One region of the Acidovorax bellezanensis genome, then DNA from elsewhere that is predicted to be linked to it. Evidence: predicted binding sites of a transcription regulator. Region 1 holds the regulator's gene; each other region holds the start of a gene.
What was found. Region 1 encodes FNR, which switches genes on or off when oxygen is low (the NO sensors DNR and NnrR bind a similar motif). Its sites were predicted from a motif close to TTGATNNNNATCAA; they were not measured.
Positions count from the first base shown of each region.

Region 2: a site for FNR is predicted at 6,360-6,373, ahead of dsrO (sulfate reduction electron transfer complex DsrMKJOP subunit DsrO). Genes of this name have one in related genera too.
Region 3: a site for FNR is predicted at 8,802-8,815, ahead of napE (periplasmic nitrate reductase, NapE protein). Genes of this name have one in related genera too.

Region 1 covers NZ_JAODYH010000006.1:10,931-21,306, forward strand. Annotated here, with positions in the region: gene N0K08_RS13490 (heavy metal translocating P-type ATPase) at 1-2,057, shown strand, start outside; gene ccoS (cbb3-type cytochrome oxidase assembly protein CcoS) at 2,057-2,194, shown strand; gene ccoN (cytochrome-c oxidase, cbb3-type subunit I) at 2,258-3,697, shown strand; gene ccoO (cytochrome-c oxidase, cbb3-type subunit II) at 3,714-4,343, shown strand; gene N0K08_RS13510 (cbb3-type cytochrome oxidase subunit 3) at 4,356-4,493, shown strand; gene ccoP (cytochrome-c oxidase, cbb3-type subunit III) at 4,523-5,434, shown strand; gene N0K08_RS13520 (FixH family protein) at 5,577-5,864, shown strand; gene N0K08_RS13525 (hypothetical protein) at 5,950-6,210, shown strand; gene fnr (fumarate/nitrate reduction transcriptional regulator Fnr) at 6,291-7,013, opposite strand; gene hemN (oxygen-independent coproporphyrinogen III oxidase) at 7,205-8,599, shown strand; gene N0K08_RS13540 (sulfite exporter TauE/SafE family protein) at 8,603-9,310, shown strand; gene N0K08_RS13545 (HD-GYP domain-containing protein) at 9,422-10,376, shown strand, end outside.
Region 2 covers NZ_JAODYH010000002.1:81,721-92,096, reverse strand. Annotated here, with positions in the region: gene N0K08_RS03160 (ATP-binding protein) at 1-559, opposite strand, end outside; gene N0K08_RS03155 (response regulator) at 556-1,233, opposite strand; gene N0K08_RS03150 (tetrathionate reductase subunit A) at 1,311-4,457, opposite strand; gene nrfD (NrfD/PsrC family molybdoenzyme membrane anchor subunit) at 4,476-5,501, opposite strand; gene dsrO (sulfate reduction electron transfer complex DsrMKJOP subunit DsrO) at 5,517-6,302, opposite strand; gene N0K08_RS03135 (VanZ family protein) at 6,447-6,911, opposite strand; gene N0K08_RS03130 (arginine/lysine/ornithine decarboxylase) at 7,026-9,653, opposite strand; gene N0K08_RS03125 (NfeD family protein) at 9,797-10,222, shown strand; gene N0K08_RS03120 (SPFH domain-containing protein) at 10,303-10,376, shown strand, end outside.
Region 3 covers NZ_JAODYH010000003.1:269,406-279,781, reverse strand. Annotated here, with positions in the region: gene N0K08_RS04875 (acetolactate synthase large subunit) at 1-243, shown strand, start outside; partial or broken gene N0K08_RS23290 (DUF4339 domain-containing protein) at 240-545, shown strand; gene N0K08_RS04870 (hypothetical protein) at 573-1,103, shown strand; gene N0K08_RS04865 (FAD-binding oxidoreductase) at 1,147-2,601, opposite strand; gene hpaI (4-hydroxy-2-oxoheptanedioate aldolase) at 2,604-3,413, opposite strand; gene N0K08_RS04855 (NAD-dependent succinate-semialdehyde dehydrogenase) at 3,491-4,957, opposite strand; gene N0K08_RS04850 (UxaA family hydrolase) at 4,996-6,519, opposite strand; gene N0K08_RS04845 (tripartite tricarboxylate transporter substrate binding protein) at 6,577-7,572, opposite strand; gene N0K08_RS04840 (LysR family transcriptional regulator) at 7,704-8,636, shown strand; gene napE (periplasmic nitrate reductase, NapE protein) at 8,970-9,128, shown strand; gene N0K08_RS04830 (chaperone NapD) at 9,121-9,429, shown strand; gene napA (periplasmic nitrate reductase subunit alpha) at 9,410-10,376, shown strand, end outside.

The DNA.
Region 1 (10,376 bases):
GCGAGATCCGCAAGCAGGAAAGCCGGCGCGCACTGTGGCGCTGGCTGGTGGCCGGCCTGTGCATGATGCAGGTCATGATGTACGCCTGGCCCGCGTACTCGTCCAAGCCCGGCGATCTGACCCAGGAAATGGAAACGCTGTTGCGCTGGGCCTCGTGGGTGCTGTCCCTGCCCGTGGTGCTGTTTGCCTGCGGCCCGTTTTTCTCCAGTGCGCTGCGCGACATCCGCGCGCGCCGCGTGAGCATGGACTTGCCAGTGGCGCTGGGCATGCTGATCACTTTCGTCGTCAGCTCCATGGGCACGTTCGATCCTTCGGGCCCGTTCGGCCACGAAGTGTTCTATGACTCGCTGACGATGTTCGTCTTTTTCCTGTTGTCGGGCCGGCTGCTGGAAATGCGCCTGCGCGACCGCACGGCCGGCGCGCTCGAAGCCGTGATGAACCGCCTGCCCGACAGCGTCGAGCGGCGCAAGGCCGACGGCAGCTGGGAACGCGTGGCCACGCGCCGCCTGCAGGTGGGCGACACGGTGCGCGTGCTGCCCGGCGAAGCCTTTCCCGCCGACGGCCGCATCAGCCAGGGCCGTACCCATGCCGACGAAGCCCTGCTTACCGGCGAGTCGACGCCGCTGCCCCGCGCCGTGGGCGACGTGGTCACGGCCGGCAGCTACAACCTCGATGCCGCGGTGGAGATGCAGGTCGCGGCCGTGGGCGAAGGCACGCAGTTCGCGCAGATCGTGGCCCTGATGGAAAGCGCTTCGCTGCAAAAGCCGCGCCTGGCCCAGCTGGCCGACAAGGTCGCGCGGCCCTTCCTGCTGGCGGTGCTGGGCGCCGCGGCGCTGGCGGCCGTCTGGTGGTGGCCCACCGATCCCAGCCGCGCCATGATGGTGGCGGTGGCGGTGCTGATCGTGACCTGCCCCTGTGCGCTGTCGCTGGCCACGCCCGTGGCCATGCTCACCGCTGCCGGCACGCTGGCGCGCAGCGGCGTGCTGGTGCGCAACCTGCAAGGCCTCGAAGCCCTGGCCGGTGTCGACACCCTGGTCTTCGACAAGACCGGTACGCTGACCCGCGACGGCATGGCCGTGCGCAGCGTGCAGGCGGGGGGCGGCGTTGATGCCGCGCAGGCGCTGGCCCTGGCGGAACTGCTGGCCAGCCAATCGATTCACCCGGTATCGCGCGCCGTGGCCCGCGCCGCCCAGGCGGATGCCGGGGCGCAGGCGCTGGCCGGGCGCTGGCAGATTGCGCAAGTGCGGGAAATCGCCGGCTTCGGCATGGCTGCCGAGGTGATCGACAGCCTGCGGCCGGGCCAGGTGCTGCACCTGCGCCTGGGCTCGCTGCGCCACACCGGCGCTGCGGAAGATTCCCAGGCCATGGCCCAGGGTCTGTCCCAGCAGGCGGTGCTGACCCAGGAAGTCGATGGCCGACAGATGGAGCTGGCGCGCTTCGGCCTGAGTGAAGACCTGCGCGCCGAAGCCCCGGCCGTGGTGGCGCAGCTGCGCGCCGCCGGCGTGCGCGTGCTGCTGCTGTCAGGCGACCGCGATGCCGCCGTGCAGCGCATTGCCGCGCAGACCGGCATCGCCGAAGCCGTGGGCGACTGCACACCCCAGGACAAGCTGGCACGCCTGCAAGCCATTCAGGCTGAAGGCCGGCAGGTGGCCATGGTGGGCGACGGCCTCAATGACGGCCCGGTACTTGCTGGTGCACATGTTTCATTTGCTTTCGGAAGAGCGGTTCCGCTGGCACAATCACGGTCTGATTTTGTCGTCCTGGGCGACCACCTCGAGTTGGTCGCCCAGACGCTGCTGCTGGCGCGGCGCACTTTGCGCACCGTGCGCCAGAACCTCTGCTGGGCCGCGGCCTATAACGCGGTCTCGGTGCCCTTGGCTGTGGTGGGCTGGATGCCCGCATGGCTTGCCGGTCTGGGCATGGCCTTGAGTTCCCTGCTGGTCGTGCTCAATGCAGCGCGGCTGGCGCGTGCAGTGCCGCTGTCAGCGCCTGCGGCGCCGGCGCAGGGCCTGTCTTCGTTGCCCGCGGCCGAGGCCGCCATGTCCGGAGTGGGTTGATGGAAATTTTGTATTTACTGATCCCCTTGTCAGTGATTCTGGTGCTGGCCATCGTGGCTGCCCTTTGGTGGGCGGTCTATCGCGGCCAGTTCGAGAGCGTCGAGCAAGAGGGAGAGCGGATTCTAAGAAACGATTGATATGTATCAATACACAAAAAACTCAATCAATGAACACTTTGCAAGCAATCTGAGAGGTGCCCGATGGATGCAATAAAGAATAATGCGGTGCATTACGACGACAAGGTCGTAAGGCAGTTTTCAATCATGGCTGTTGTCTGGGGGGTGATAGGCATGGCCGTAGGCGTGCTGATCGCCGCCCAGCTGGCCTGGCCCGAACTCAACTTCGGCGTGCCATGGCTGAGCTTCGGCCGTCTGCGGCCACTGCATACCAATGCCGTGATTTTTGCGTTCGGCGGCAGTGCCCTGTTCGCGACCAGCTACTACGTGGTGCAGCGCACCTGCCAGACCGGGCTGTTCATGCCCAAGCTGGCCAGCCTCACTTTCTGGTGCTGGCAGCTGGTCATCATCGGCGCCGTGATCAGCCTGCCCCTGGGTTACACCCAGAGCAAGGAATACGCTGAGCTCGAGTGGCCCATCGACTTGCTGATCCTGGTGACCTGGGTCAGCTATGCCATCGTGTTCTTCGGCACCATCGGCATCCGCAAGGTCAAGCACATCTACGTGGCCAACTGGTTCTTCGGTGCCTACATCATTGCCATTGCGCTGCTGCACATCTTCAACAACATCGCCATTCCCGCGAGCTGGATGAAGAGCTACTCGGCCTATGCCGGCGTGCAGGACGCGATGATCCAGTGGTGGTACGGCCACAATGCCGTGGGCTTCCTGCTCACCGCCGGCTTCCTGGGCATGATGTACTACTTCATCCCCAAGCAGGCCGGTCGCCCGGTCTACAGCTACCGCCTGTCCATCGTCCACTTCTGGGCGCTGATCTTCACCTACATGTGGGCCGGCCCGCACCACCTGCACTACACGGCACTGCCCGACTGGACGCAGTCCGTGGGCATGGTGTTCTCCATCATCCTGCTGGCTCCCAGCTGGGGCGGCATGATCAACGGCGTGATGACGCTGTCGGGCGCATGGCACAAGCTGCGTGACGACCCCATCCTGCGCTTCCTGATCGTGGCCCTGTCGTTCTACGGCATGTCGACGTTCGAAGGCCCGATGATGGCCATCAAGACCGTGAATGCGCTGTCGCATTACACCGACTGGACGATTGGTCACGTGCACTCCGGCGCCCTCGGCTGGGTGGGTCTGATCACCATGGGCTCGCTCTACTATCTGATCCCGCGCCTGTTCGGCAAGGAAAAGATGCACTCCGTGCCCGCCATCGAGCTGCACTTCTGGATGGCCACCATCGGCATCGTGCTGTACATCGCCGCGATGTGGATTGCCGGCGTGATGCAGGGCCTGATGTGGCGCGCGGTCAACCCCGACGGTACGCTGACCTACACCTTCGTCGAAAGCGTCAAGGCCACCTATCCGTTCTACGTGATCCGCGTGGTCGGCGGTCTGCTGTACCTGGGCGGCATGTTGGTCATGGCGTGGAATACCTGGATGACTGTCATTTCGGGCCGTGCCGTCAAGGTCGCCATTCCCGCAGTGAACCCGGCGCACGCCTGAGTTCAAGGAGCCTCACATGTCTGATCAAAACAAAAAAGCAAGCGGCTTCTCCCATGAGAAGGTGGAAACCAGCAATTTCTGGCTGATCGCCCTGACGCTGCTGGTGGTTGCCATCGGCGGCCTGGCGGAAATCGTGCCGCTGTTCTTCCAGAAGTCGACCACCGAAGCCGTGGTGGGCGTCAAGCCCTACACATCGGTGCAACTGGTGGGTCGCGACATCTACCAGCGCGAAGGCTGCTACAACTGCCACTCGCAGATGATCCGCCCCTTCCACGCCGAGACGCTGCGCTACGGCCACTACTCGGTGGCTGGCGAGTTCGTCTACGACCATCCCTTCCAATGGGGTTCCAAGCGCACGGGTCCCGACCTGCACCGCGTGGGTGGCAAGTACAGCGATGAATGGCATCGCATCCACTTGAACAACCCCCGCGACGTCGTGCCCGAGTCCAACATGCCCGCCTACTCGTGGCTGGAAAAGACCCCGGCCGACCACGCCTCCATCGCTTCGCACATGACGGCGCTGCGCAAGGTCGGCGTGCCTTACTCCGACGAAGAGATCAAGGCGTCGACGGATGAGGTCAAGGGCAAGACGGAAATGGAAGCCGTGATTGCCTATCTGCAGGTGCTTGGCACCGCGCTCAAGTGAGAGGACTGCTCCATGGACGTCACTACTCTGCGCATCGTGGCCACGCTGGCATCGCTGGCGTGTTTTGTGGGCATCTGGTGGTGGGCTTACTCCAGCCGCAACCAGGCCCGCTTCGACGAGGCAGCGCGGCTGCCGTTTGAGCAAGACTGAACGTCTTCTCACCATAACGAGAATATTTCATGAGCGACTTCGTAAACAATTTCTGGTCGGTGTATGTGACCCTGATCACTCTGGGGGGCATCATTTTCTGTGCCGTGCTGCTGTTCGTGGTGGCCCGCAAGAAAGTCGTCTCCGCACCAGACAACACCACGGGCCACGTCTGGGACGGCGACCTGCGGGAGTTGAACAACCCCATGCCGCGCTGGTGGATGTGGCTGTTCATCATCACCGTGATCTTCGGCGTCGCCTATCTGGCGGCCTATCCTGGTCTGGGCTCGTTCACGGGCAAGCTGGGCTGGACGCAGGTCGGTGCCTATGAGGCCGAGCAGGCCAAGGCCAAGGCGCAGATCGCGCCCCTGTATGCGCGTTTTGCGGCGATGACGCCGGAAGAGCGTGCGCAAGACCCCCAGGCCATGGCCATTGGCGAGCGTTTGTTCATGAACAACTGCGCGCAATGCCACGGCTCGGACGCACGCGGCGGCAAGAGCTTTCCGAATCTGACGGACGGCGACTGGCTGCATGGCGGCACGCCCGAGAAGATCCAGGAAACCATCACCGAAGGCCGTGTCGGCGTCATGCCGCCTATGGCGGCTGCCGTGGGAACGCCCGATGACGTGCGCAACCTGGCCCACTACGTGCTGAGCCTGTCGGGCAGTCCCTCGGATTCGCTGCGCGCTTCGCTGGGCAAGTCCAAGTTCACGGCCTGCGCTGCCTGCCACGGCATGGACGGCAAGGGCAACCAGGCCCTGGGCGCGCCCAACCTGACCGATGACGTCTGGTTGCACGGCTGGGGTGAAGCGGCGATCATTGACATCGTCAACAACGGCAAGCAAAACCACATGCCGGCGCAAAAGGACAAGCTGACACCCGAGCAGATCGGTGTGCTGGCCTCCTATGTGTGGAGCCTGTCGCATAAGCAGGGCACCCCCTGAGCCGCTGACGCGGCTTCCCCCTCTCATCCTTCGGTGGAGGGGGACGGCGCCCTCGCTGCGGGGCGGCCCTTGCTCGGCGCCCCCTGGCTGGGGCGCGCCAGTTTCAGGCGCAGCCCCTGAAACGCAAATCTGAAAGTACCCCATGTCGAAAACTCCCTCCAACGCACCCGCACACGATCCCCGTCCCTGGTGGAAATTCGGTTTTGTCTGGATGGTGGTCGGCGGCCCGGCCGTGGTGGTCGTGGCTGGTCTGGCCACGTTCTGGATCGCCGCGGCCAACCCCGACCCGGTGATCGACCCGGATTACTACCGCCACGGTATTGAAATCAACCAGACGCTGACCGGCAAGCCCGATCTGAGCCTGGCACCGGCCGTCACCGGCCGCAACCATGCGGCAACGCCCGCGGAGCACGCGCCCACCGACCGTTGAGCGGGCCATGCGCGGGTTTTCCGCAGCGCCAGGGACTTCGATTGCTTGCAGAATGAAAGCGTTGCTGCGGCACAAGGAGTTCCTGATGTTGGCAAAACGCTTGATGTGGATTCTCTGGCCGGCCTTTCTGGCCGCCTGTGCGATGGAAATGCTGGTGTTCGGGCTGGTCGATCCGAGCGAAATCCAGTGGCGGGGCGAGACCCTGAACTGGGGCCGGCAGGCGTTCTATACCCTGTCTTTCTTTGCCTTCTGGCTGGTCACCAGCGCTGCCAGCGGCTTGACCTGCCTGCTGGGCATGGGGCCGGCGGAAGTCAATGGCGGGCACCGCGCTCCCGCGCTCGACTGAACAACTGACTGTATCCCTTGGCCCGTTCTCCCTGAGCTTGTCAAAGCGGGGCGCAAGGGGTTTATCAGCGGGGGAGGGGCTTAGTCACACTCGCGTTGATGGTTCACGATGCGCTTGAGCGCGTCGGTGTCGAGAATGCGGATGTGGCGCTGCTTGACTTCGACGATGCCGTCGTCGACGAACTTGGAGAAAGTGCGGCTCACGGTCTCCAGCTTGAGGCCCAGGTAGCTGCCGATTTCCTCGCGCGTCATGCGCAGTACCAGCTCCGACTGGGAAAACCCCCGCGTGTGCAGGCGCTGCACCAGATTGAGCACAAACGCCGCCAGACGCTCCTCGGCCCGCATGCTGCCCAGCAGCAGCATCACGCCATGCTCACGCACGATTTCACGGCTCATGACCTTGTGCACATGGTTTTGCAGCACCGTGATTTCGCGCGACAGATCTTCCAGGCGATCAAAAGGCATGACACAGACTTCGGCATCCTCGAGCGCCACCGCGTCGCAGGTGTGGTGGTCGTTGACGATGCCGTCCAGGCCGATGATTTCGCCCGCCATCTGAAAGCCCGTCACTTGGTCACGTCCGTCCTCGGTGGCCACGCTGGTCTTGAAGAAGCCGGTGCGAATCGCATACAGCGAGGAAAACGCCTCGCCGTTGTGAAACAGCATGCCGCCCCGCTTGATCTTGCGGCGCACGGCGACGATGTCGTCGATGCGCTGCATTTGCTCGTCGCTCAGGCCTATGGGCAGGCACAGTTCGCGCAGGTTGCAGTTGGAGCAGGAGGCTTTGATGGTTTGTAAATTCATGGGACTGGACCTCGAAGCTGGCGGTGGATAACACGGAAGGGGCGGTCGCATGGGCTGCCGACAGCGCACAGGCCCGAGGTCATGGCTGACATATATCAAATTGTCGCAGCATGTGGGTGAGCAAGTCTTGATCGACATCAAGGACGCAGGCATTGGGATGCGGCACAGTCGGGAAAAGCCAAGGAAACACCATGACCGCAGCCCCCCCCGAGCTCACCCCTGCGTTGCTGCAGCGTTTTGACGTGCCTGGCCCCCGCTATACCTCCTACCCGACGGCAGACCGGTTTGTGGAAGCCTTTGGTCCGGATGATTACACACTGGCGCTCAAACAGCGCCGCAATGGCGCGGTGGGCCTGGCGCGGCCGCTGTCGCTGTATGTGCACATCCCGTTCTGCGAATCGCTGTGCTACTACTGCGCCTGCAACAAGATCGTCACCCGTCACGCCGAACGCGCCCAGACCTATCTGCAATACCTGGCGCGCGAAGTCGCGCTGCACACCCGGCATTGCGGTCCGGGTCAGACGGTGAGCCAGCTGCACCTGGGCGGCGGCACGCCCACTTTCCTGAGCGACGAGGGCCTGGCCGAACTCATGGACCTGCTGCGCAGCCATTTCACGCTGCAGCCCGGCGGCGAGTATTCGATCGAAGTCGATCCGCGCACGGTGACGCCCGAGCGCCTGGCCTTTCTGGCGCAGCTGGGTTTCAACCGCCTGAGCTTTGGCGTGCAGGATTTCGATCCCCAGGTGCAGAAGGCCGTGCACCGCGAGCAGCCCGCCGAGCAGGTGTTCGCGCTGGTGCAGGCCGCGCGCGAGCTGGACTTTGACTCCGTCAACGTGGACCTGATTTACGGCCTGCCATGCCAGACGCCCGAATCGTTCGAGCGCACGCTGGCGCAGGTGTGCGAATTGCGGCCCGACCGCATTGCCTTGTACGCCTATGCCCATCTGCCCGAGCGCTTCAAGCCGCAGCGGCGCATCGACACCGCGGCCTTGCCCGACGCCGGCGCCAAGGTCGGCATGCTGGCGCGCTCGCTCGCCATGTTCCAGGCCGCGGGCTATGTCTATGTGGGCATGGACCATTTCGCGCTGCCCACGGATTCGCTGGCCGTGGCCAAGCGCCAGGGGCGGCTGCACCGCAATTTCCAGGGCTACAGCACCCAGCCCGACTGCGACCTGATCGCGCTGGGCGTGTCGGCCATAGGCCGTGTGGGCGCGACCTACAGCCAGAACGCCAAGACCCTGGATGAGTATTACGACCTGCTCGACCAGGGGCGGCTACCCGTGGTGCGGGGGCTGGCCCTGGGCCGCGACGACCTGATACGGCGCGCCGTGATCATGGCGCTGATGTGCCAGGGCGAGCTGCTGTTCGAGGCGTTGGACCAGGCCTGGTTGATCGACGGCCGGCGCTATTTCGCCGCCGAGCTGGAAATGCTCGCCGGCCTGCAGGCGCAGGGCCTGGTGGAGATCAGCGAGGAAAGCGTGCGGGTCACGCCCATGGGCTGGTACTTCGTGCGCGCAGTAGCCATGACTTTTGACCGCTATTTGCAGGCCGACAGGAACCGAGCGCGGTTTTCAAGGATCATCTAGCGGATGCTGTTTTCGCTAGTTTGGACTTCTGCCGTGATGGGCCTCGTAGGCGGGCCCCATTGTCTTGCAATGTGCGCCGCACCCTGCGCCGTGGTGACGTCGCGCCCGGGCGCCACCAGCGTGGTCACTGTGCATGGTCTGCGCAGTCGGCTGTGGCAACGCACTGCACTGTTCCATGGCGGCCGGCTCGCCGGCTATGCCAGCCTCGGGGCGCTGGCGGCGCTGGCCGTGGAAGGCCTGGCCTGGCTGAACGCCCAGACCACGGCGATGCAGCCGGTCTGGACCTTCATGCACCTGGGCATCATGGTCTGGGGCATCCTGATGATGGTTCAGGCGCGCCAGCCGGCCTGGATAGAGTCGGCCGGGCGCGCGCTGTGGCGGCGCGTGCAGCCGGTGGTGGCGGCGCCTGGCGGAACCTTTGCCACCGGCTTTGTCTGGGCCTTGATGCCTTGCGGACTGCTGTACTCGGCCTTGCTGGTGGCGGGGCTCAGCGGCGGGGCCGCGGCCGGCGCCTTGTCCATGGCGGCCTTTGCCGTCGGCAGCGGGCTGTGGCTGCTGGCCGCGCCCTGGCTTTGGGGCTGGCTGCGCCGGCACCTGAACACCGTGCGCGCCGACTGGGGCAGCCGGGCCGCAGGACTGATGCTGTTTGGCGTTGCCGGCTGGGCGCTGTGGATGGACCTGGTCTACAAGCCTTCGCTATGGTGTCGCTGATACGCCACTTGTGCTAAAAATAACGCAAACGTTTCAACCGTTCAAGAACTGGCGATAATTGTCGAAACAACCGGACAGTGGTGCAACTTTTGCACTGTCTTGCTTTCAAGTGTGAACACATCTGTCCTGATTGATCCCCGTTCGTTGCGCGTAGGTATGTACATCCAGCTGGAAGTCGGCTGGATGCGCCATCCTTTTCCCGTCAACAGCTTTCGTATCGTTTCAGACGTTCAGCTCAACACCGTCAAGGCCCTGGGTCTGGAAGCCGTGCGCTACTTCCCCGACAGAAGCGATCCCGAACTCGGCGCGGAGACCTCGGACGAGGTTGCGGGTGAAGCGGATGGCGAGGTCGTCGGCGCAGCCTCTCCCGTGCCGCCGCAGATCGCAGCGCTGGAGCCGCAGGCGGCCGCAGCCCTGTCCCCGCAGATGTGGGCGCGCTGCAATGAGCGCTTTCGCGCCGCTGCACGCGAGTACACGCATTTGCAGGCCTGTGCGGCCGCCCAGCCCCAGCAGGCCCTGGAGCAAAGCCATGGTCTGGTCGACAGCTATATCGAGGAAGTACTGCCCGCGGGCGATCTGGTGATTCGGCTGCTGTCGGAAAGCTCGGGCAACCGCCAGGCCGAACACCCGGTGAACGTGACGGTGCTGAGCCTGCTGCTGGGCAAGGTCCTGGGCCTGAATGCTGGCGGCCTGTACGAGCTGGGCATGGCGGCCTTGTTGCACGACATCGGCAAGGATGGCAAGCCCGGCGGGCGCGTGCCGCGTGAAGAATACGAGCGCCATGTCGGCGATTCGGTGGCCCTGGCCATGGGCATGGGCGTGTCCAGCGATGTGCTCACGGCCATGGCCCAGCACCATGAGTTCGCCGACGGCAGTGGCTTTCCCCTGCATTTGATCGAGGAAGACCTGAGCACGGCGGGCAAGGTGTTGTGTCTGGTCAACAGCTATGACCGCCTGTGCAACCCGGAATTCGCGCAGGAAGGGCAGACGCCGCACGAAGCCCTGGCCATGCTGTACGCCCAGTTCCGCGATCGCTTCGATCCGGCCATCTTGCGGGCCTTCATCC
Region 2 (10,376 bases), on a different contig from region 1:
GGCGCTGCAGGGGCTTGAGCGCCAGCGAGCAGCACCACCAGGTGAGCAGCAGAATGCCGATCAAGGCGGCGAGGAAAGGCAGGACCAGGCTGTAGGCCAGGGATTGCACCAGGTGTTCGCGCACGTCCATGCGGTCGGCCGTGGCGATGCGTATGCCGTTTTCTTCCAGCACATAGGTGCGCCAGGCCTTGCCGCCTTTGGTGATGCGGCTGAAGCCGGTCGCCCCCAGGCTGTCGAAGCCCGGACTGTTGCTGGTCTGGGCGATGGGGCGGATGTCGACTTCGCTGCGCACCAGGCTGACTTCGCAGGCCACGCCGTCGCGGGCGATGACGGACAGAATGTCCATGGCCGGAGCTTGTGCCGGGGACGTGAGCTGGGTGGGTTGCAACTGCTGGACCACGCCGGCGACCATCTTGGTCGACGCGATGAGCCGGTCGTCGAGCATGCTGTGCAGCTCGTGGCGCATATTGGTGAACATCCAGGCCGCGACGCTGCTCCACAGCGCGCACATGGTCAGGCACACGCCCAGCACCAGGCGCAATCGCAGGCTTTTCTTCATGGCTGCCTTGTCTGCGCCTGTGCTCCCAGGCGAAAACCCAGGCCGCGCACGGTTTCTATCACTTCCTGGCCCAGTTTCCTGCGCAGGTGGTGCACGTGCACATTGACGGTGTTGCTGCCCACGTCCTGATCGAAGCCGTAGAGGCTGTCGTGCAGCTGGGCCGCCGACAGCACGCGGCCGTTGGCCTGCACCAGGGCCGACAGCAGCGCCCATTCGCGCCGGGCCAGTTCCACCGGCTGCCCCAGGCGAGAAACCTGGGCGCAGGCCATGTTGATCTGGAAACTGCCGAAGTCCAGCAGGTCGGTGGCGCGTCCGCTGGCCCGGCGCAGCAGGGCGTGCAGGCGCAGCACCAGCTCGGTCAGGTCGAAAGGCTTGGTCAGGTAGTCGTCCGTGCCGGTCTGAAAGCCCGCCACCTTGTCTTCGATGCGGTCGCGCGCGCTCAGGATCAGCACCGGCAGGTGCAGCGCCGCGGCGCGCCACTGGCCCAGCAGCCGCAGGCCGTCGCCGTCGGGCAGGCCCAGGTCCAGAATGCAGGCGTCAAAGTGGCTGCCCGCCATGTGGCGGCCGGCCTCGGCCAGGCTGGCGGCAATGTCGCAGGTGAAACCGTGCAGCTCCAGGCCGGTCTTGATGCCGCTGGCCACCAGCGCGCTGTCTTCCACAATCAATATATGCATGGCTGCCCAGAAAGAAAATCCGCCGCCATGGTGCACTGATTTGCGTGGATAGGAGCGCGCTGCGGTATGGCGCAGGCTCAGAGGCGCACCACCTTGACCGGCAAGCCCTGGCGCACCACGGCACCCGAGACCCAGTCTATCCACACATTGTCGGCCGCCGGCCGCGTGGGATCGGTGAAGCCCAGGCTGTTGAGGTTCACGCCATTGCCGTGCGCCGGATTGGCCGGCGTGGGCTGGCCGTCGACACGGTGGGACACGGCCCCCAGCTGCTTGTGGCCGTAGCCGTACTCGATGGCCACCGCGCCGCGCGCAATGCCGGCGCGCACCAGGGCCATGCCCTGCAGGCGCCCGCCCGGCGTCTGCAGCTCCACATGGTCGCCATTGGCAATGCCCAAGGCGGCCGCGTCCTCCTGGTTCAGCGAGATGGGGTTGTGCGGATGCACCTGGCGCAGGCGCGAGGCGCCAATCGACATCGAGCTCATCAGGTTGGATTTGTAGGAGCACAGGGAGAGCGGCCAGTCCTTCTGGGGGAAGTGGGCGCGCATGGCCGTGCCGTCCGCCAGGCGGGTCGGGTACCAGGTGGGGCAGCCGCTGTAGCGTTCGCCGGTCATGGAGTGGCGCATCTTGGCCAGACTTTCGCTCCAGATCTGCAGCGCCGGCTGGTGGGCTGCCTTGATGCGTCCGTCCTTCCAGGCGTTTTCCAGCCGGTCGAAGCGTCCGCCGCGGGTCATCACCATGGCCACGCGCCGCACTTCCTCGGGTGCCAGGCGCGGCGTGATGACCGGCATCAGCGCGTCCAGGCCGGTGATGGCGATGTCGTCGTCCGAGGCTTCGCCCACGGGCTGGCCGCTCTGCCAGGCGATGTTGGCAATGCCGCGCAGGTAGAAATCTTCGGCGCACTCCAGGTCTACGGGCTGGCCGTCCTTGGTGCTCATGCCGCCGGGGCCGAAGCCGGGCAGGGCCAACTGCTTGGCAATGGCGAACAGCAGGCTTTCCAGGTTGACGGGCCGGCCTTCGGCCGTGGTGGCCACGGCGGGCGCCACGACCGGCCAGCGCACGGTGCTGGATTTGGCCACCACGTCGGCCCAGGGCGCGCCCACGCCCCAGCTTTCGTAGGTGACTGTGTCGGGCACGATGTAATCGGCCAGCGCCGAAGTCTCGTTGATGAAGGGGTCCACCGAGACGAACAACGGCAGCTTCTTCGGGTCCTTGAGTTGCGGCACCAGCGCGTTCTCGAATCCGCAGATCGCGTACACGGGGTTGCTCATGTGGTTGATCCAGGCCTTGACGCCGTAGGGGTAGCCCAGCAGGCCGCCGGCCAGCATTTCGCTGCTCAGGCCGCCGGGCGCGGGGTACCACGGGGCCTTGGCCGGGTAAGGGTTTTCGCCCGCCGCTTTCTTGCGCTGGAACTCGCTGGTGCGCTCATAGGGAAAGCGGGTGCGCGACAGCGCCACGCCCTTGGGCGTGACCTTGCCCGGGAACTGGGCGAAGTTGTAGCGCGGACCGGGGCCGAACGGTCCGAACGGCCCGGCGTCCAGCACCCAGCCGCCTTTGACGTTGAGATTGCCGATCAGGTTGTTGAGCATGGCAATCGCGTAGGCGGTGTAAAAGCCCGCGCCGTTCATGGTGCCGCCGTGGGCGTTGGCCACGGCCAGCTTGCCGTGGCTGGTGAACTCGTGAGCCAGGGCTTCGATCTCCGCCTGCGGCACGCCGCACTCGGCGGCATATTCCGCCAGCGTCATGCGCCGCGCTTCTTCGCGCAGTGCGAACAGGGCGCTGCGCACCGGCAGGTCGGCTGGCGTCACCGTGCGCTCTACCCACAGCTCGGCCGGCTGCGCCGTGGTGTGGGGTGCCAGGCTGCCGTCGGCCAGTTGCACCACGTAGACGTCTTCGGCCGGCTCGCTGCCTTCGGCCGATGCCGGCAGCTCCCAGCCCAGGTCGGCGCCGCGCAGGAACTGGCCGTGGCGCGGGTGGCCGCTGTGGTGGATCAGCAAATGCGTGGCATTGCTCCAGGCGGCTTCGCCGGCCAGCTGCATGGCGGCCGGGCCGGGCTGGCTCAGGAACTGCTGGTCATAGCGTTCGTTGTCCAGAATCCAGCGGATCAGGCCCATGGCCAGAGCCAGGTCGGAGCCGGGCTTGACGGACAGCCAGCGGTTGTTGTCGCCAGATGCATGACTGGACGAGGTGGGCAGCAGGGGGGACACCACCACGTAGCGGTAGGTGTTCTCGGCGCGCGTGCGGGCCTCGGCCAGCTCGCGGCCCTGGCGCTGGAAAGGGTTGCCGGACTGCGCCGGGGCCGTGCCTATGAACAGGCCGAAGCGCGAGTTCGCCCAGTCGGGTTTGCCATGCGGCATGCCCGACAGATTGCCCAGCGCGGCGGCCGTGCCCACGCGGTAGCTCTGGCCGCAATAGGCGCCATGGTTGCTGAGGTTCACGGTGCCGAACGACTGCTGGGCAAAGCGGCGGATCAGCGGCGTGCGGCCTTCGTTGCTGGCGTCGGTGAACAGCAACTGGTTGGACTTGGGGCCGTATTCGGGGTTGTCGGCGTCTATCAAGGTCTCGACATCGCGGATGGCGCGCAGGCCGTCGACATGGCCTTCGCCAAACAGGTCGCCGCCTTCGCAGATTTCCGTGATCAGTTGCTCGAAGGAAATCGTCTGCCACTGGCCGCAGCCGCGCGGGCCCACGCGCTTGAGCGGAGCGAGTACGCGGTGCGGGCTTTTCTGGTGCTCGAGCATGGCCGAGCCGCGCGCGCAGGCGCTGGCGCGGCCTTCCAGACCGTTGTCGCCGCCGAGCTGGGCGTAGACCTCGCGCACCGGTGTTTCCATGGGCGCGGGCCGTGTGGTGGCCAGCGGGTGATAGGGGTTGCCGGCCACGCGCAGGATTTGGTTGTGGGCCGTGTCCACGCGCACGCGCACGCCGCACTGGGTCCAGCAGCCCAGGCAGCTCGATGGGCTCACGGTCTGGCCGGGTTGGGTCTGCAGCAGGCCGGTGGTCGGGTCGATGCGGAATTCGGGCTGCAGCGAATTGCCGCGCGTGGCGCTGGCCGTGGGCACGCCGGACGTGCCGGTGACCAGGCCCTTGCCGGCCTTGACCAGGGTTTCGCCATAGCCGGCCGCAAAGGCGGCCAGACCGCCCGCCGCCAGGCCGGAGCGCAGCAGCGTGCGGCGCTGGGTGTCGGGTGGGGTTTCGGGCGTGGAGGAGGGGGAATGCTTGTCGTTCATGGGGAATCCTGTGAGATGTCAGTTCGCGGTGCGGGCGGGAAAGCGCTCCAGCGCCCACAGCCCCAGGGTGGCCAGCGCCAGGCACAGGCCGAAGACGCCCAGCATGCCCATCAGGCCGTCGCCGCCCAGCGGCATGCGGTAGACATAGAGGCCCGCGCCGTACTTGGGCACGCCTTGCACGCCCATGAACAAGGCCCAGCGAAAGCCCCAGGCCGCGGCGGCCACGGTCAGGCCCAGCGCCAGGGTGCGGGCGGGGGAATGGGCCCAGCGCCGGGGCTGGCTCCACAGCAGCAGCACGGCGGTGCCCAGCAGCACCGACAGCCACAGGCTGGCGCGCCAGACCGGGAATTGGGCGTAGAGGCGGGTGGCGGCCTGGAACGAAGGCGTGTCCAGCGCCAGACCCGTGCCGGCCCAGATGCAGGCCACGGCCAGCAGCGCCGCGCTCAGGCCCAGGCCCAATCGGGCCAGCCAGGCGCGCACCTGGGCGTCGCGCCCCGCGGGCAGCCAGCAGCTGGCGATCAGCAGCGCACCCACGGCGGCCAGCCAGGCTGTCAGCGCCAGGTTCACCGGCACCCAGGGGTTGTTCCACAGCGGCCTGGCCTTGATCACGCTGATTTCCGCGCCGGTATAGACCACGATGCTCAGGGTGGACAGCAGAAGGGCCGCGCTCAAGGCGCGCATCCAGCCGGGCCGGCCCAGCCACCAGGCGGCGCACAGGCCCAGCGACAGGCCGACGAAGGCCGGCAGCAGCAGCGCGCCCACGGACATCCATGACCAGGGCGTGAAGTGGGCGTAGAAGTGCCAGAAGCGCGCGGGCTGGTGCAGGTCGGCCAGCAGCGAGACGGGCGCGGCCATGGCCGTGATGGCCAGCACCAGCATGGACAGCGGCAAGGCCTTGGCGGCCGGGTGGCCGGCCGGGGCCCAGGCGCCCCAGGCGGCCAGCAGGGCGGCGCCGGTAGCAATGCCCACCAGGAAGAAGTACTGCACGGCCCAGGGCAGCCAGGCCGCTTCGTAGGCGGGAGTCAACAATTCGATGATTTGCATGGGGATCCTTGGGGCTCAGCCATGGTCGGCCAGCAGGCGCACGCTGGACTGGCCGTCGACGCCGTCGACAAAGGCATCGGGCAGGCCGATGTAGAAGACATGGGGCTCGGTCTTGAGGCCGGGCTTGAGCACCTTGATCTGGTCCTTGCTGGCCGCCATGCGCTGGTTGATTTCGCTGTCGGCCTGATTCAGGTCACCGATCACGCGCGCGCCGCCCACGCAGCTTTCCACGCAGGCCGGCAGCAGGCCGGCTTCGAGCCGGTGCTCGCAGAAAGTGCACTTGTCGGCGGTCTGCGTTTCGTGGTTGATGAAGCGCGCGTCATAGGGGCAGGCCTGCACGCAGTAACCGCAGCCCACGCAGCGCTCGTTGTCGACCAGCACGATGCCGTCGGTGCGCTGGAAGGTGGCCTGCACGGGGCATACCGGCACGCAGGGCGGGTTGTCGCAGTGGTTGCACAAGCGCGGCAGGCTGACCATGGCCGGCGCGGCCATGCCGAGTGCGCTCACTTCGTACTGCAGCACGGTGGTGCGGAACTGGCCGATGGGCGGCAGGTTCTCCATGGAGCAGCTGACGGTGCAGGCCTGGCAGCCTATGCACTTGCGCACGTCGACCAGCATGCCGTAGCGCTTGCCCTCGGCGCCGGGGCGGCGCGCAGGCTGGCCGCCGGGAGCTTGTGCTGGCGCTGCCTGTGCACCGCCAGCCAGCCCGAAGCTGGTGGCCAGCGCGACCAGCTCCTGCAAGAAAGTTCGTTTGCTTTGGGGCTCGGCGGCCAGCGCCGATGCACCATTTCTGTCTGCCATATGGAGAGTCCCTGGATTGCTTTCCAGGGATTCTCATTTCAATAGGGTTTACGCTAGTTGATCTTTGTCAACATCGTAACCTATTGATTTTGTTGTGATTTTTCGAAAAACCTTTGATTGTTCAATCAAGGAATTAAGGGAGTATTAAGGCAGCGATGCCGTGTGCTGGCGCGTGCTCCACAGGCCCAGCATCACGCCGATCACCGCACCCACGGTGTTGGCCAGGACGTCGAGCGCTTCGGCGCTGCGGGTGAGCGTGAATTGCCATTGGCCCCATTCGATGGCCAGCCCCCAGGCCGCGCACAGGCCCACGATGCAGGCCGCGGTGGCCGAGCTGGGCCGCTCGGCGCGGCCCGCACGCACGCCGCGCCACAGCAGCCAGGCCAGCAGGGCGTGCATGCCCGCATGGGCCAGCTTGTCCTGATGGGGCAGGGGAAGGCGCAGCCAGCCGGTCGCTGGTCCGCCCGCTTCCTGCAGACAGCCCCAGGCCATGACCGCGGCCCAGCACAGCGCGGCCAGGCGCCAGCAGAGGGCTGTGCGGCGCGCAGCGCGGTCAGAGGGGGGTGAGGGCTGGATGGGCGTCGCCGCAGCGCTGCTAGGGTGTGGCAAAAGTCGTTTTCCAAAAAGCCAAGCGGCATTGAAGCCGCTTGGTGGTGTGGGAGGTTCAGCGGGTGCGCATCACGCACTCCGCTGAACGCTGGCTCGGCGCTTTCCGCGCCGTGCTTACAGCGTGCGGCCGAAGGGGCCGTCGGAGCCGACTTGCACCAGCTTCTTCTTGCCCTTGCCCGGCGTTGCCGCGGCCGGGGCCGTGCGGTCTTCGCTCAGGTTGGCGGCCTGGGCTTTTGCCGGGGCCTTGGCTGCAGGCTTCGCCGTGGCCTTCGTCGCAGGCTTTGCCGCGGGCGCTTTGGCCGGGGTCTTGGCGGCAGCCTTGGCTGGCGCTTTTGCAGCCGGCTTGGCCGCTGTCTTCACCGCTGCCTTGGCCGGGGCCTTGGCTGCAGCCTTCACAGCCGCTTTCGCTGGCGTCTTGGCCGCGGCCTTCACCGGAGTCTTGCGCGCAGCGGCGACCTTGGGCGCTTCGGCCACGCAGTCGGCGTAATAGCGCACCACGCCGGCTTCGTCCTCTTCCTCGACCAGGCCGTGGATGTCGGTTTCAAAGCCGGGGCAGACCTTGGCGAAATCGCGCGCGAACAGCAGATAGTCGACGATCTTCTTGTTGAAGACTTCGCCGGGAATCAGCAGCGGAATGCCGGGCGGGTAGGGCGTGACCAGGCCGACCGTGGTGCGGCCTTCGAGGCGGTCGATTTCCACGCGCTCGGTCTGGCGCTTGGCGATATGGGCGTAGGCGTCCGACGGCTTCATCGACGGCGTGAGGTCCGAGAGGTACATCTCGGTCGTCAGGCGTGCGATGTCGTACTTGGCGTACATCTGGTGCACGTGCTGGCACAGATCGCGCAGACCCATGCGCTCGTACTGCCGGTGCTGCTGGCAGAACTCGGGCAGGATGCGGTACATGGGCTGGTTCTTCTCGTAGTCGTCCTTGAACTGCTGCAAGGCCGTGAGCATGGTGTTCCAGCGGCCCTTGGTGATGCCGATGGTGAACATGATGAAGAACGAGTACAGGCCGGTCTTCTCGACCACCACGCCGTGCGCCGACAGGTACTTGGTGACGATGGACGCGGGAATGCCGGTCTTGTCGAAAGCGCCGTTGAGGTTCAGGCCGGGCGTGACGATGGTCGACTTGATAGGGTCGAGCATGTTGAAGCCGTCGGCCAGATCGCCAAAGCCATGCCACTTGGACGAAGGCTTCTTGCCCTTGGCCTTGGCGCGGAAAATCCAGTCTTCTGCGAAGCCCAGGCCTTCTTCGATGATGTCGTCCGGACCCCAGACCGTGAACCACCAGTCGTCCTTGCCGAACTCGTCCTCGACCTTGCGCATGGCGCGGCGGAAGTCCAGCGCTTCGGCCAGGCTTTCTTCCACCAGCGCGGTGCCGGCGGGCGGCTCCATCATCGCGGCGGCCACATCGCAGCTGGCGATGATGCTGTACTGCGGGCTGGTCGAGGTGTGCATCAGGTACGCCTCGTTGAACAGGTGGCGGTCGAGCTTCTGCGTCTGCGAGTCCTGCACCAGCACATGCGATGCCTGGCTGATACCGGCCAGCAGCTTGTGGATGGACTGCGTGGCGTAGACCACCGAGTGCTTGGGACGCGCACGCTTCTTGCCCATGGCGTGGTAGCTGCCGTAGAAGGGGTGGAAGGCCGCATGCGGCAACCAGGCTTCATCGAAGTGCAGGTTTTCCACGTAGCCGTCGACCATGCTCTTGATGGTCTCGGTGTTGTAGAGCACGCCGTCGTAGGTCGACTGCGTCAGCGTCAGCACGCGCGGCTTGACGGACTTGGCATCCACGCCCTGCAGCAGGGGGTTGGCGGCGATCTTGGCCTGGATGGTCTCGGGCTGGAATTCGCTTTGTGGAATCGGGCCGATGATGCCGAAGTGGTTGCGCGTGGGCTTGAGGAAGACCGGAATCGCGCCCGTCATGATGATGGCGTGCAGCACCGACTTGTGGCAGTTGCGGTCGACCACCACCACGTCGCCCGAGGCCACGGTGTGGTGCCAGACGATCTTGTTGGAAGTGGACGTGCCGTTGGTCACGAAGAAGCAGTGGTCGGCATTGAAAATGCGGGCCGCATTGCGTTCGCTCTCGCCGATGGCGCCGTTGTGGTCCAGCAGCTGGCCCAGTTCCTCGACGGCATTGCAGACGTCGGCGCGCAGCATGTTTTCACCGTAGAACTGGTGGTACATCTGGCCCACGGGGCTCTTCAGGAAGGCCACGCCGCCCGAGTGACCGGGGCAGTGCCAGCTGTAGGAGCCGTCTTCGGCGTAGTCCAGCAGCGCCTTGAAGAATGGCGGCTGAACGCCTTCCAGGTAATTCTTGGCTTCGCGGATGATGTGCTTGGCCACGAATTCGGGAGTGTCCTCGAACATGTGGATGAAGCCATGCAGCTCGCGCAGGATGTCATTGGGCAGGTGGCGGCTGGTCTTGGTCTCGCCGTGCACGTAGATCGGCACATCGGCGTTCTTGCGGCGCACTTCTTCAATGAACTTGCGCAGGCTCAGCACGATGGGATCCAGGCCCGAGCCCAGCGTGAACTCTTCATCGTCAATCGACAAGATGAACGCACTGGCCCGGCTTTGCTGCTGGGCGAACTGCGTCAGGTCACCGTAGCTGGTGACGCCAAGCACTTCAAACCCCTCGGTTTCGATGGCCTGCGCCAGGGCACGAATGCCCAGTCCCGAGGTATTCTCGGAGCGATAGTCCTCATCTATGATGATGATAGGAAAGCGAAATTTCATGCGCAGCCTCCGTTTACCGGGCTTAAAAAAACGAAACAGGCGCGAAGTGTAAGGAATATCCTTATTGCGCCTGTGAAAGCGGGACCTTATCACTACGTAACTGTGGTGAACTACAGACATTGGAACAGACAGGAGCAAGACGTATGGCGAGTTTCACGGTGTGGTGGCTGATTGCGGGGGTATTGGTGGTCGCCGAACTGCTCACGGGCACCTTTTATTTGCTGATGCTCACGATTGGCGCCATCGCGGGCGCGCTGGCAGCCCACCTGGGGGCCTCCGAGACCGTGCAAATCCTGTCGGCCGCCCTGTGCGGCGCGGCAGCCGTCGTGGGTTGCTATCTGGTGCGCAAGCGCCAGGCAATGCAGCAGCCCGCGGAAAGCAACCGCAGCATGAACCTGGACATAGGCGAATCGGTGCAGGTGGAAAGCTGGGCCGCGGACGGTACGGCCCAGGTGCGCTACCGCGGCGCCCAGTGGACCGTGGTGCTGCGGCCAGGCAATGCGGCCACGCCCGGTGCCTACCGTGTGGCCGAAGTCATCGGCAGTCGTCTGCTCGTCGACAAGCTGTGAGCGCCGCGCCGGCTCAGCGCGGCGCGGCATAATTTTTTTCAACCTCTTTGCAACAAGTCCCCTCGTGGGTCGGAGACACCATGGAAATTGCCATCATTCTTCTGGTCATTGCCGCGATATTCGTCGCGCGCTCGGTCAAGGTCGTGCCCCAGCA
Region 3 (10,376 bases), on a different contig from region 1:
ACCATCATCTTGAACAACAGCAAGTACAACATTCTCATCGGTGAGTACGCCAACGTCGGCGCCACGCCGGGCGATACGGCGATGAGCATGCTGGATCTGGGCAATCCTGGCATCAGCTGGGTCAAGCTGGCCAACGGCATGGGCGTGGAAGCCGCGCGCGCCACGACGCTGGACGAATGCGCTGACTTGATGAAGAGCAGCTTCGGCAGGACCGGGCCCTTCCTCATCGAACTGATGATATGAGCGCCGCTGGCGCTGAATGTAGGAAATCTACTTCTGCCGTCAGCGCGTTAACCGTCTTGACCTGCGAGACCAGAGTTCGGACACTGGGGTCCCAGGTGTCGCCATGTTTTGGCACATCTGTTACCCGGTCTGTACATAACTTTCAAGAAGTAGAAAGGCGGTCTTGCATGAAGTTTCACGTCAATCGCGACGGCACAGGATTTGGTCCTTACGAGGAGAGTGAGGCCAGATCGCTTTATGCGCAGGGCAATATCGTCGCGACGGATCTGGTCTGGCATGAAGGAATGGCGCAGTGGAAAACGGCCCGGGAAGTCCTCGGAGAGCCGCCTATGGCCGCTTCCGCGATGCCCCCGCCGGTGCCGCAGGCCCATCCGCCCAGCCCCATGCCTGGCTGGGTTGCGCCTTTGCCGCGTGACGCAGCCGCCATGCAGGGGCAGCCCTTGCCGCCCAAGCTGCACTGGGGATTGGTCGTGCTGTTCTCGCTGCTGAGCTTCGGTATTTTTGCCATCGTCTGGATGTTCCTCCAGTCGTCATGGGTGCGCAAGATCGATCCCCAATCGAATGCGACCAAGTACCTGATCGGCTACGTGGTGCTGGCCGTGATCGGCGGCGCCATGGGCGAGTCGGAAGCCGTGGGGACCAAGGGAATGGGCGTCTTTCTGCAACTGCTGTCGTTCGTGTTCTTCTATTGCGGCTACTACTCCATGCGGCGCTCCATGCTCAACTACTACAACAGCGTCGAGCCGATCGCGTTGAGGCTGTCGAACGCCATGGTCTTCTTCTTCAGCATGCCTTATCTGCAGTACCACATGACGCGCATAGCCAAATGGAAGATGGGCGGCGTTCTGCGGCCGCAGTAAAAGCAGCCGCCCGCGAATGTCGGTTCGCGAGCGGTGCGCAGCCTTATGGCGCTGGGGTGGGCAAAGGCAGTACCTTGGCTGGATTGAGCAGATTCGTCGGGTCCAGTGCCCGCTTGATCTGCCACATCAGCTCCAGCTCCACGGGCGACTTGCACAGCAGCAGGTCGTCGCGCTTGGCCACGCCGATGCCGTGCTCGGCCGAGATCGAGCCGTTCTGCCGCGTCGCGAGGCCGTCCACCGTGTGCGAGACACGCGCGTAGTTTTCCGCGAGGAACGCCGCCGCGGGCGCACCCTTGGGTCGCAATGGGTTGAAGTGCACGTTGCCGTCGCCCATGTGGCCGTAGATCACCATGCGCGCGTCGGGCGCCAGGGCCAGCACCTGCTTTGACGCTTCGGCGATGAAATCCGCGATCTTCGACAGGGGAATGGAGATGTCGCACTTGATGCTGCCGCCTTCGCGCGTCTGGGCATCCGAGATCTCTTCGCGCAGCTGCCAGAAGGCGCGTGCATCGGCAAGGCTGGCGGCGATGGCCGCGTCGGTGACCAGGCCGCGTTCCATGCCTTGCTCGAGGATGCTCATCAGCGTCGCGTCCAGGCCTTCGGCATCGCCGCCCGAGGTCAGCTCGATCAGCACCATCCAGTCATGCGCGCTGGGCAGGGGCGCGCTCCACTGCGGCATGGATTCCAGTACCAGGGCCAGCGCCGGTCCAGAGATCAGTTCGAACGCCGTGACGGCCTGGCCGGCAGCGCGTTTGGCTTCGGTCAGCAGTTCGACGGCCGCGTGCGGGTCCTTGACGGCAATCCACGCTACCGCGCTGGCGCTGGGCAGCGGCATCAGCTTGAGTACGGCGGCGGTGATGATGCCCAGCGTGCCTTCCGAGCCAATGAACAGCTGCTTGAGGTCGTAGCCCGTGTTGTCCTTGCGCAGACCGCGCAGCGAGGAGTAGATGCGGCCGTCGGGCAGCACGGCCTCGATGCCCAGCGTCAGGTCGCGCATATTGCCGTAGCGCAGCACGGCCGTGCCGCCGGCATTGGTCGAGAGATTGCCGCCGATCTGGCACGAGCCTTCCGAGCCAATGCGCAGCGGGAACAGGCGCCCGGCTTCTTCGGCCGCGGCGCGTGCGGCCTGCAGCGTCACACCGGCCTGCAGCGTCATGGTGTCGTTGATGACGTCGATTTCCTGCACCTGGTTCATGCGGCGCAGATTGAGCACCACGGCGTCGCCGGCGGCGTCGGGCACGGCCCCGCCCATCAGCGAAGTGTTGCCGCCCTGGGGCACGACGGGCACGTTGTGCGCAAAGCACAGGGCCAGCACGGCGCTGACCTGCTCGGTGGAGGCCGGCAGCACGACGGCCAGCGCCTTGCCGTGGTAGAGCTTGCGGTAGTCGGTGGTGAAGGGCTGCATGTCGCTGGCGACTTCAATGCAGGCTTTCTCGCCAACGATGGCGCGCAGGCCTTCGAGCAACAGCGTGGGGGAGATCTTGGAAACTTCGTTCATGTTCAGTAGGCTCCGCGTGCCTCGGCAGAAATAGGGGTGGTGGTCGGCGTGCCCAGGAAGTCGGCCGCCAGTTGGCGTGCGGCATTGGCGTAGAGCAGTACATCGACGCCGACCGCGACGAAAGTGCAGCCGAGTTCGAGGTAGCGCCGGGCCAGTGCACGGTCCGAAGTGAGTGTACCGGCGGCTTTGCCGGACGCGACGATGGTGCGCATCGCGGCTTCGATGGCCGCCTGCACTTCGGGGTGGCCGGGCCGTCCGCGAAAGCCCATGGACGCGGCGAGATCGGCCGGGCCGATGAAGACGCCGTGCACGCCGTCGACCGCGCAGATTTCCTCGAGATGGGCCAGCGCCGTCACGGTCTCCACCTGCACCAGCAGGCAGACTTCGTCATCGGCGACATCGAGATAGTCGCTGCGTGCGCTCCATTGCGAGGCGCGCGCCACCGCGCTGCCCACGCCGCGGATGCCCAGCGGCGGGTAGCGCGTGGCCGACACCAGGCGCTGGGCCTGCTCTGCGGTATCGACCATGGGCACCAGCAAGGTCTTGGCGCCGATGTCGAGCAATTGCTTGATCAGCGCCGTGTCGCCTTGCACCGCCCGCACCACGGGCTGGGCCTTGCGGGGTGCGACGGCCTGCAGTGCGGCCAGCGTGGAGTGCAAGTCGTTGGGCGCGTGCTCGCCGTCGATCAGCAGCCAGTCGAAGCCCGTGCTGGCGCTGACTTCGGCCATGTAGGCATCGGCCATGGAGAGCCAGAGCCCGACCTGCGGTTGCTTGGCGGCCAGTGCGGCCTTGAAAGGGTTGTGAGAAGGCATGGGATGTTTTCCTATGGGTGGGGCGTACAGGCAAGGCATGAAACTGGCGCGCCCCAGCTCAGGGGCACCGAGGGGCATCAATCCAGCTGGCCCTGGCACACATACTTGGTGTGCAGGTAGTCGTCCAGCCCGTGCACCGAGCCTTCGCGGCCGTAGCCCGAGTCCTTGACGCCGCCAAAGGGCGCGGCTTCCGCGGCCAGCGCGCCTTCGTTGATGCCGACAATGCCGGCTTCCAGCGCATCGGCCAGGCGCCAGATGCGGCGCACGTCGCGCGAGTAGAAGTAGGCGGCCAGACCGAACGGGGTGTCGTTGGCCTGGGCGATGACTTCGGCTTCGTCCGAGAAGCGCGTCAGCGGCGCGACCGGGCCGAAAGTCTCTTCGAGCGCGCAGGCCATGGTTGCATCGGCGCCGGCCAGCACCGTGGGCGCGAAATAGTTGGCGCCCAGCGCGGGCAGGCGCGTGCCGCCGGTGAGCACCACGGCGCCGCGCGCCACGGCATCCTGCACATGGCGCTCGATCTTCTCGACGGCGCGCGCATTGATCATGGGGCCGATCTGCGAGGCCGGATCGCTGGCCGGGCCGACCTGCAGCGCGGCCACGCGGGCCACGAGCAATGCCGCAAAGCGGTCGTGCACGGCTGCGTGCACGAACACGCGGTTGGGGCAGACACAGGTCTGGCCGCCGTTGCGGAACTTGGCCGCCATCAGGCCTTCGACCGCGGCTTCAAGGTCCGCGTCCTCGAAGACGATGAAGGGCGCATTGCCGCCGAGTTCCAGCGAGAGTTTTTTCAGCGTGTCGGCCGAGCGGCGCGCCAGGTGCTTGCCCACGGGCGTAGAGCCGGTGAAGGTGATCTTGCGCACGCGCGCATCGTCCAGCCAGGCGTCGACGACTTCGGGCGTGCGTTCGCGCGACGCAGTCACGATGTTGAGCACGCCAGGCGGTACACCGGCCTCCTGGGCCAGCGCCACCAGGGCCAGCGAAGTCAGCGGCGTGTCTTCGGCGGGCTTGCAGACCACGGTGCAACCCGCGGCGAGTGCCGGGGCGATCTTGCGCGCGATCATCGCGGCGGGGAAGTTCCAGGGCGTGATGGCGGCAACCACGCCCACGGGCTCCTTGAGCGCGAACATGCGCCGGCCGGGCACAGGTGCTGGAATCACCTCGCCATTGGCGCGCGTGGCCTCTTCGGCAAACCACTCGATGTAGCTGGCCGCGTAGCTGACTTCGCCGCGGCCTTCGGCCAGGGGCTTGCCTTGCTCGCGCGAGATCAGCCGGCCCAGGTCTTCCTGGTGGGCGAGCACGAGATCGTTCCAGCGCTTGAGAATCTGCGCGCGCTGCTTGGCCGGCGTCTTGCGCCATGCGGGAAAGGCCGCATGCGCGGCATCGACGGCGGCGCGTGCGGCCTGGCTGTCGCCGTCAGGCACTTGCGCGATCACGGCGCCGGTGGCCGGGTCGGTCACGTCGAAAGTGGGGCCGAGATTTTGCCATTCGCCGGCGATGAAATGGGCTGTGCGTTGCAGGTCGGGGCGCGAAAGAGTCAAGGGCATGGCTTGGGGGCAATCAAAATAATGGAAAGAGGAGGCGATCAGCTCACGATACCCAGGTGCCATGGCACGAACTCGTGGTCGCCCAGGCCCAGCAGCTCGCTCTTGGTCGGCTCGCCCGAGGCATGCCACAGGATCTGCTCGAAAATGCGCTGACCCAGTTCGGGCACGGACAGCTCGCCGTCGATCACCACGCCGCAGTTGATGTCCATGTCTTCTTCCAGGCGGCGGAACATGGGGGTGTTGCTCGCCAGCTTGATCGTCGGCGCGGGCTTGCTGCCGAACATCGAGCCGCGCCCGGTGGTAAAGCAGATCAGCTGCGCGCCGCTGGCGATCTGCCCGGTCACGGCCACGGGGTCGTAGCCCGGCGAGTCCATGAAGACGAAGCCGGGCTCGGTGATGGGTTCGGCGTACTCGTAGACGGCGCGCAGCGGCGTGGTGCCGCCTTTCATCGCCGAGCCCAGCGATTTCTCGAAGATGTTGGCCAGGCCGCCGGCCTGGTTGCCGTGGCCCACCACGCCATTGAACTGCGCGTTCTGGCCGGCCGCATAGCGCTCCCACCAGGCCAGGCGATCGAGCAGCTTCTGGCCGATTTCCGGCGTCGCGGCGCGGCGCGTGAGCATGAATTCCACGCCGTGGATTTCCGGCGTCTCGGACAGGATGGCCGTGCCGCCGTGGCGCACCAGAATGTCCATCGCGGCGCCGAGCGCGGGGTTGGCGGTGATGCCCGAGAAGCCGTCGGAGCCGCCGCATTCGAGGCCGATCTTGAGGTGCGCGGCGCTGACGCGCGTGCGCTTTGCTGCATTCGCTTCGGGCAGCATTTCCTCGATGGCGCGGATGCCGGCCGCTATGGTCTGGCGCGTGCCGCCCACGTCCTGCATCACCAGGGTGCGCATCAGGCGACCGGCTTCCAGGCCTTGCGAATCGACCAGGGCTGCGACCTGGTTGCGCTCGCAGCCCAGGCCCACGATGAGCACGCCGGCCAGATTGGGGTGGCGCGCATAGCCCGCCAGCGTGCGGCGCAGCACGTCGAAATGTTCGCTGGGCGACGACATGCCGCAGCCGCTGGTCTGCGCGAAGGCGGCCACGCCGTCGACGTTGGGAAACGCGGCCAGGCGCTCGGGCGTGAAGTGCGCGGCGATGCGCGTGATCACCGTGGACGAGCAGTTCACCGACGACAGGATGCCGATGAAGTTGCGCGTGCCCACGCCGCCGCCGGGGCGCTCGAAGCCCATGAAAGTCGCGCGTTCGGCTTCCGGCACAAAGTCCACCGGGCGCACATCCTCGCAGAAGGCCGGATCGCGGTAGCTGTCGACCAGGGTGAGGTTGTGGCTGTGCACATAGTCGCCGGCCTGCAGGTCGCGCGAGGCCACGCCAATCATGGTGTCGTACTTCAGCACTTGCTCGCCGGCCGCGATGGCGCGTGCCGCGATCTTGTGGCCCGCGGGAATCTGCGCCCTGGCGCGCACGCCGAATTCGGCGATCACCTCGCCCAAGGCAATGACGGTCTTGGCGACGAGAACGTTGTCGTTCGGGTGCAGGCGAAGCAGGGAGCTGTGGTTCATGACAAATGGGGAAGCGGCAAGCGAAGGGGTAGAGGCCAGGTCCGATGAAGAAGGGCTTCAGCCCTTCGCCATCAGTTCCTTGAGGTTGAGCTTGCGTATCAGTTCGGTCTCTTGCTGGTAGACGGTCTGGATGTACTTCTGGTAGTCGGGGCCGTCCTGGTACATGACGGGCGCATCGATGCTTTCGGCCACCTTGCGGAATTCCTCGCTGTTGACGGCCGCGCGGAAGGCATCGCGCAGGCGCTTTTCGACGGCGGGCGGCAGGCCCTTGGGTGCACCGATGCCGTTGGGCGCTTCCACCACCACGTCGAAGCCCAGTTCCTTGAGCGTGGGCGTGTCCTTGAAGCGCGGCGTGCGCGCCTCGCCCCAGGTGGCCAGCAACTGCATCTTGCCGGCTTCGACATGCGGCGCCCAGGAGCTGCTGTCGGCCAGCAGATCGACCTGTCCGCCCAGCACGTCCTGCAGCGCCGCCGAGCCGCCCTTGTAGGCGATGGCGTTGAACTTCACGCCCGCGGCCTGTGCGAACTGCTCCATGCCCACGTGGGTGGCGCCGCCGATGCCGGCGTGCGCATAGGTGACGACGCCGGGCTGGGCCTTGGCCTTGGCCACCACGTCGCGCAGCGACTTGAAGGGCGAGCGTGCGGGCACGGCAATGCCGAAGGTCTGGCCCGAAGTCCGGGCGAGGTAGGTGAAGTCCTTGAGCGGGTCGAGCTGCACCGTGCCCAGTTGCGCAAAGCGCGTCACCGAGATCGGGATCTGGCCTATGGTGTAGCCGTCGGGACGGGCCGAGGACAAGGCCTTGGTGCCGATCATGCCGGAGGCGCCGGCGCGGTTTTCGAGCGCAATGGGCTGACCCAGTTCGCGCGCCGCGATCTGGCAAATGATGCGCATGGAGCGATCGGCCGTGCCGCCCGCGGGCCACGGACAGATGAAGGTGATGGGGCGCTCGGGGTACTCGGCGGCGAACACGCGCGCTGGCGCAGCGGTCAGGGCAGCGGCACTGAGGCCGCCAAGCACGATTTGGCGCCGTGCCATGGAACGGGGTGTCTTCATCGTTGTCTCCGATTGATTGTTGTTGGGTCAGCCCCGCGGATTATTCTGAAGATAATGATTGCATTCCAATGAAATAGCGGACTCTCTTCATAACTTCCAAGTTATGAAGTGAAAAGCCGTGCCTGCCGCCCATGAGCCAGATCGATCGCGTTCTTCGTTCCAACCTGAAGCTGCGCCACCTGCAATTGCTGGTGGCGCTGGACGAGTTCCGCCACCTCGGGCGGGTGTCGGAGTTTCTGTCCATCACGCAGCCCGCGGTGTCCAAGATGCTGGCGGAGATCGAGAAGATGTTCGCGTTGCAGCTGTTCGTGCGCTCCACGCGCGGCACCGAGCCTACGCCCAGCGGCGTCACCGTGGTGCGCTTTGCCCGTTCGGTGCTCGCCGACTACCAGCGCACGCGCGACGAGATCGATGCGACGGCCAGCGGCGGCGTCGGCCGGACCAGCGTGGGCGCGATGGTGGTGGCCCTGCCCAGCCTGCTGATGCCGGCCATCCTGCGGGTCAAGCAGCGATCTCCGCTGACCACGGTGATGGTGGAGGAGGGCGATCTCACGCGGCTGCTGCCCCGGCTGCGCGTGGGCGAGCTGGACTTGATCGTGGCTCGGCTGGAGCCCGGCTACGCGTCGCCGGACCTCGAGACCGAGTCGCTCTACGCCGAGCCCATGTGCATCGTGGTGAGTCCCGAGCACCCCCTGGCCGGGGCCGCCAGACCCAGCTGGACCATGCTCGCCGGCCTGCCCTGGGTCGTGCCTCCGCCATGGGCTTCCTCGCGTTCCAAGCTGGCCCAGATGTTCTACAAGCACCACCTGGTGCCGCCGGTGGACATCATCGAAACCTCGTCCTTTCTGGTCACGCTGTCGAGCATGCAGCAGCGGCCCGCGATCGGCTTTCTCGCGCGCAGCGTCGCGGAGCACTTCGAGCGCCAAGGACTGCTGTGCATCCTCAAGCTCAAGGTGCCGATCGAGCTGCCGCATGTGGGCATCATCACGCTGCGCGGGCGGGCGAAAACGCCGGCCAGTCAGCTGCTGGTGGACAGCTTGCGCGAAACGGCGGCGGCAGCTTAGTCCTGGGGGGCGTTCTCCGGCGGGCCGGTTTCAGTCACAACATTCGCAATGAGAATCAGTCCTGAATCGTTCCGGGAATGAGTGCTTGCAAGGCTGCCGGATGCTGGGGTTAAATGTGTCTGAATGCGTACGGCCTTTGCCATTTCGCGTGCGCATGGCCTGGAGTTGATCCAGGTCAATGACTGGGAGCTACCCCGGTCTTAGCATCCTGGTATCTCGCAATATCAGCTGCGACATGGTGCATGGAACGTCGCAGTGGAGCAGCCACTCGGCGGCGTGGCAACCATCTGCAGCGCTACAGGGGCTTGTCCAGGCCCCGGAAACGGTGGATCCATGTCTGATCGTCAGTTCCCATCGAGCGCCAAGCAGGAGTTGCGCAGCTTTGCGTTCCTGGCCATCGTGGTGGCGCCTGTCCTGGCCGTGGGCATCATCGCCGCCTACGGTTTTCTCGTCTGGTTTTATCAGATGTTTTCCGGTCCTCCGCATGTCTGAAGCAGCACATGCCAAGCCGGATGACATCCATATCGCCAGTCTGGTGGTCCATGTGATGCCGCAGGCGCTGTCCAGCGTGGAGCAAAGCCTGCGGGGCGTGGAGGATGCGCAGGTGCACGGCACCCATCCCGACGGCAAGCTGGTGGTGACCCTCGAAGGCCCCAGCGGCGGCGCCATCCTGGACAAGGTGGCGCAGATACAGCAGATAGATGGCGTACTCAACGTCTCTCTCGTCTATCAACACGCCGAGCCTCGGCACTTTCTGAACCAGGAGGTCGTCAATGACCAGCACTCGGCGTGATTTTGTTCGTCAATCCGCGGCCGCGGCCGCAGGGGCCGTGGCAGGGATTCCCATTCAGGCGATGTCCCAGCAGGTGGCAGGCAGCGCGAATGCCCAGCTGACCTGGTCCAAGGCACCTTGCCGTTTCTGCGGTACGGGCTGCGGCGTGATGGTGGCCGTCAAGGACAACCGCGTGGTGGCCACGCAAGGCGATGCCGAAGCCGAAGTGAACCGCGGTCTCAATTGCGTCAAGGGCTATTTCCTGTCCAAGATCATGTACGGCGAAGACCGTCTGACCAAGCCCATGCTGCGCATGAAGAACGGCAAGTACGCCAAGGACGGTGACTTCCAGCATGTGTCCTGGGACATGGCTTTCGACGTCATGGCCGAGCAGTTCAAGAAGGCGCTCAAGGACAAGGGCCCGACGGCCGTGGGCATGTTCGGCTCGGGCCAGTGGACGGTGTGGGAAGGCTATGCCGCCTCCAAGCTGTTCAAGGCGGGCTTTCGCTCGAACAACATCGACCCCAATGCACGCCATTGCATGGCGTCGGCGGTGACGGGTTTCATGCGCACTTTCGGCATGGACGAGCCCATGGGCTGCTATGACGACATCGAAGCCACCGATACCTTCGTGCTGTGGGGCTCGAACATGGCGGAGATGCACCCGGTGCTCTGGACCCGCGTGACGGACCGCCGCTTGAGCGCGCCCAACGTGAAGGTGGCCGTGCTGTCCACGTTCGAGCACCGCTCGTACGAACTGGCCGATCTGGAACTGACTTTCAAGCCCCAGAGCGACCTGGTGATCCTGAACTACATCGCCAACCACATCATCAAGACAGGACGGGTCAACAAGGACTTCGTCTCCAAGCACTGCAATTTCAAGATAGGTAATACCGACATCGGCTACGGATTGCGCCCCGAGCACCCGCTGCAGCAGGCGGCCAAGAACGCCGGCGATCCCAACGGTG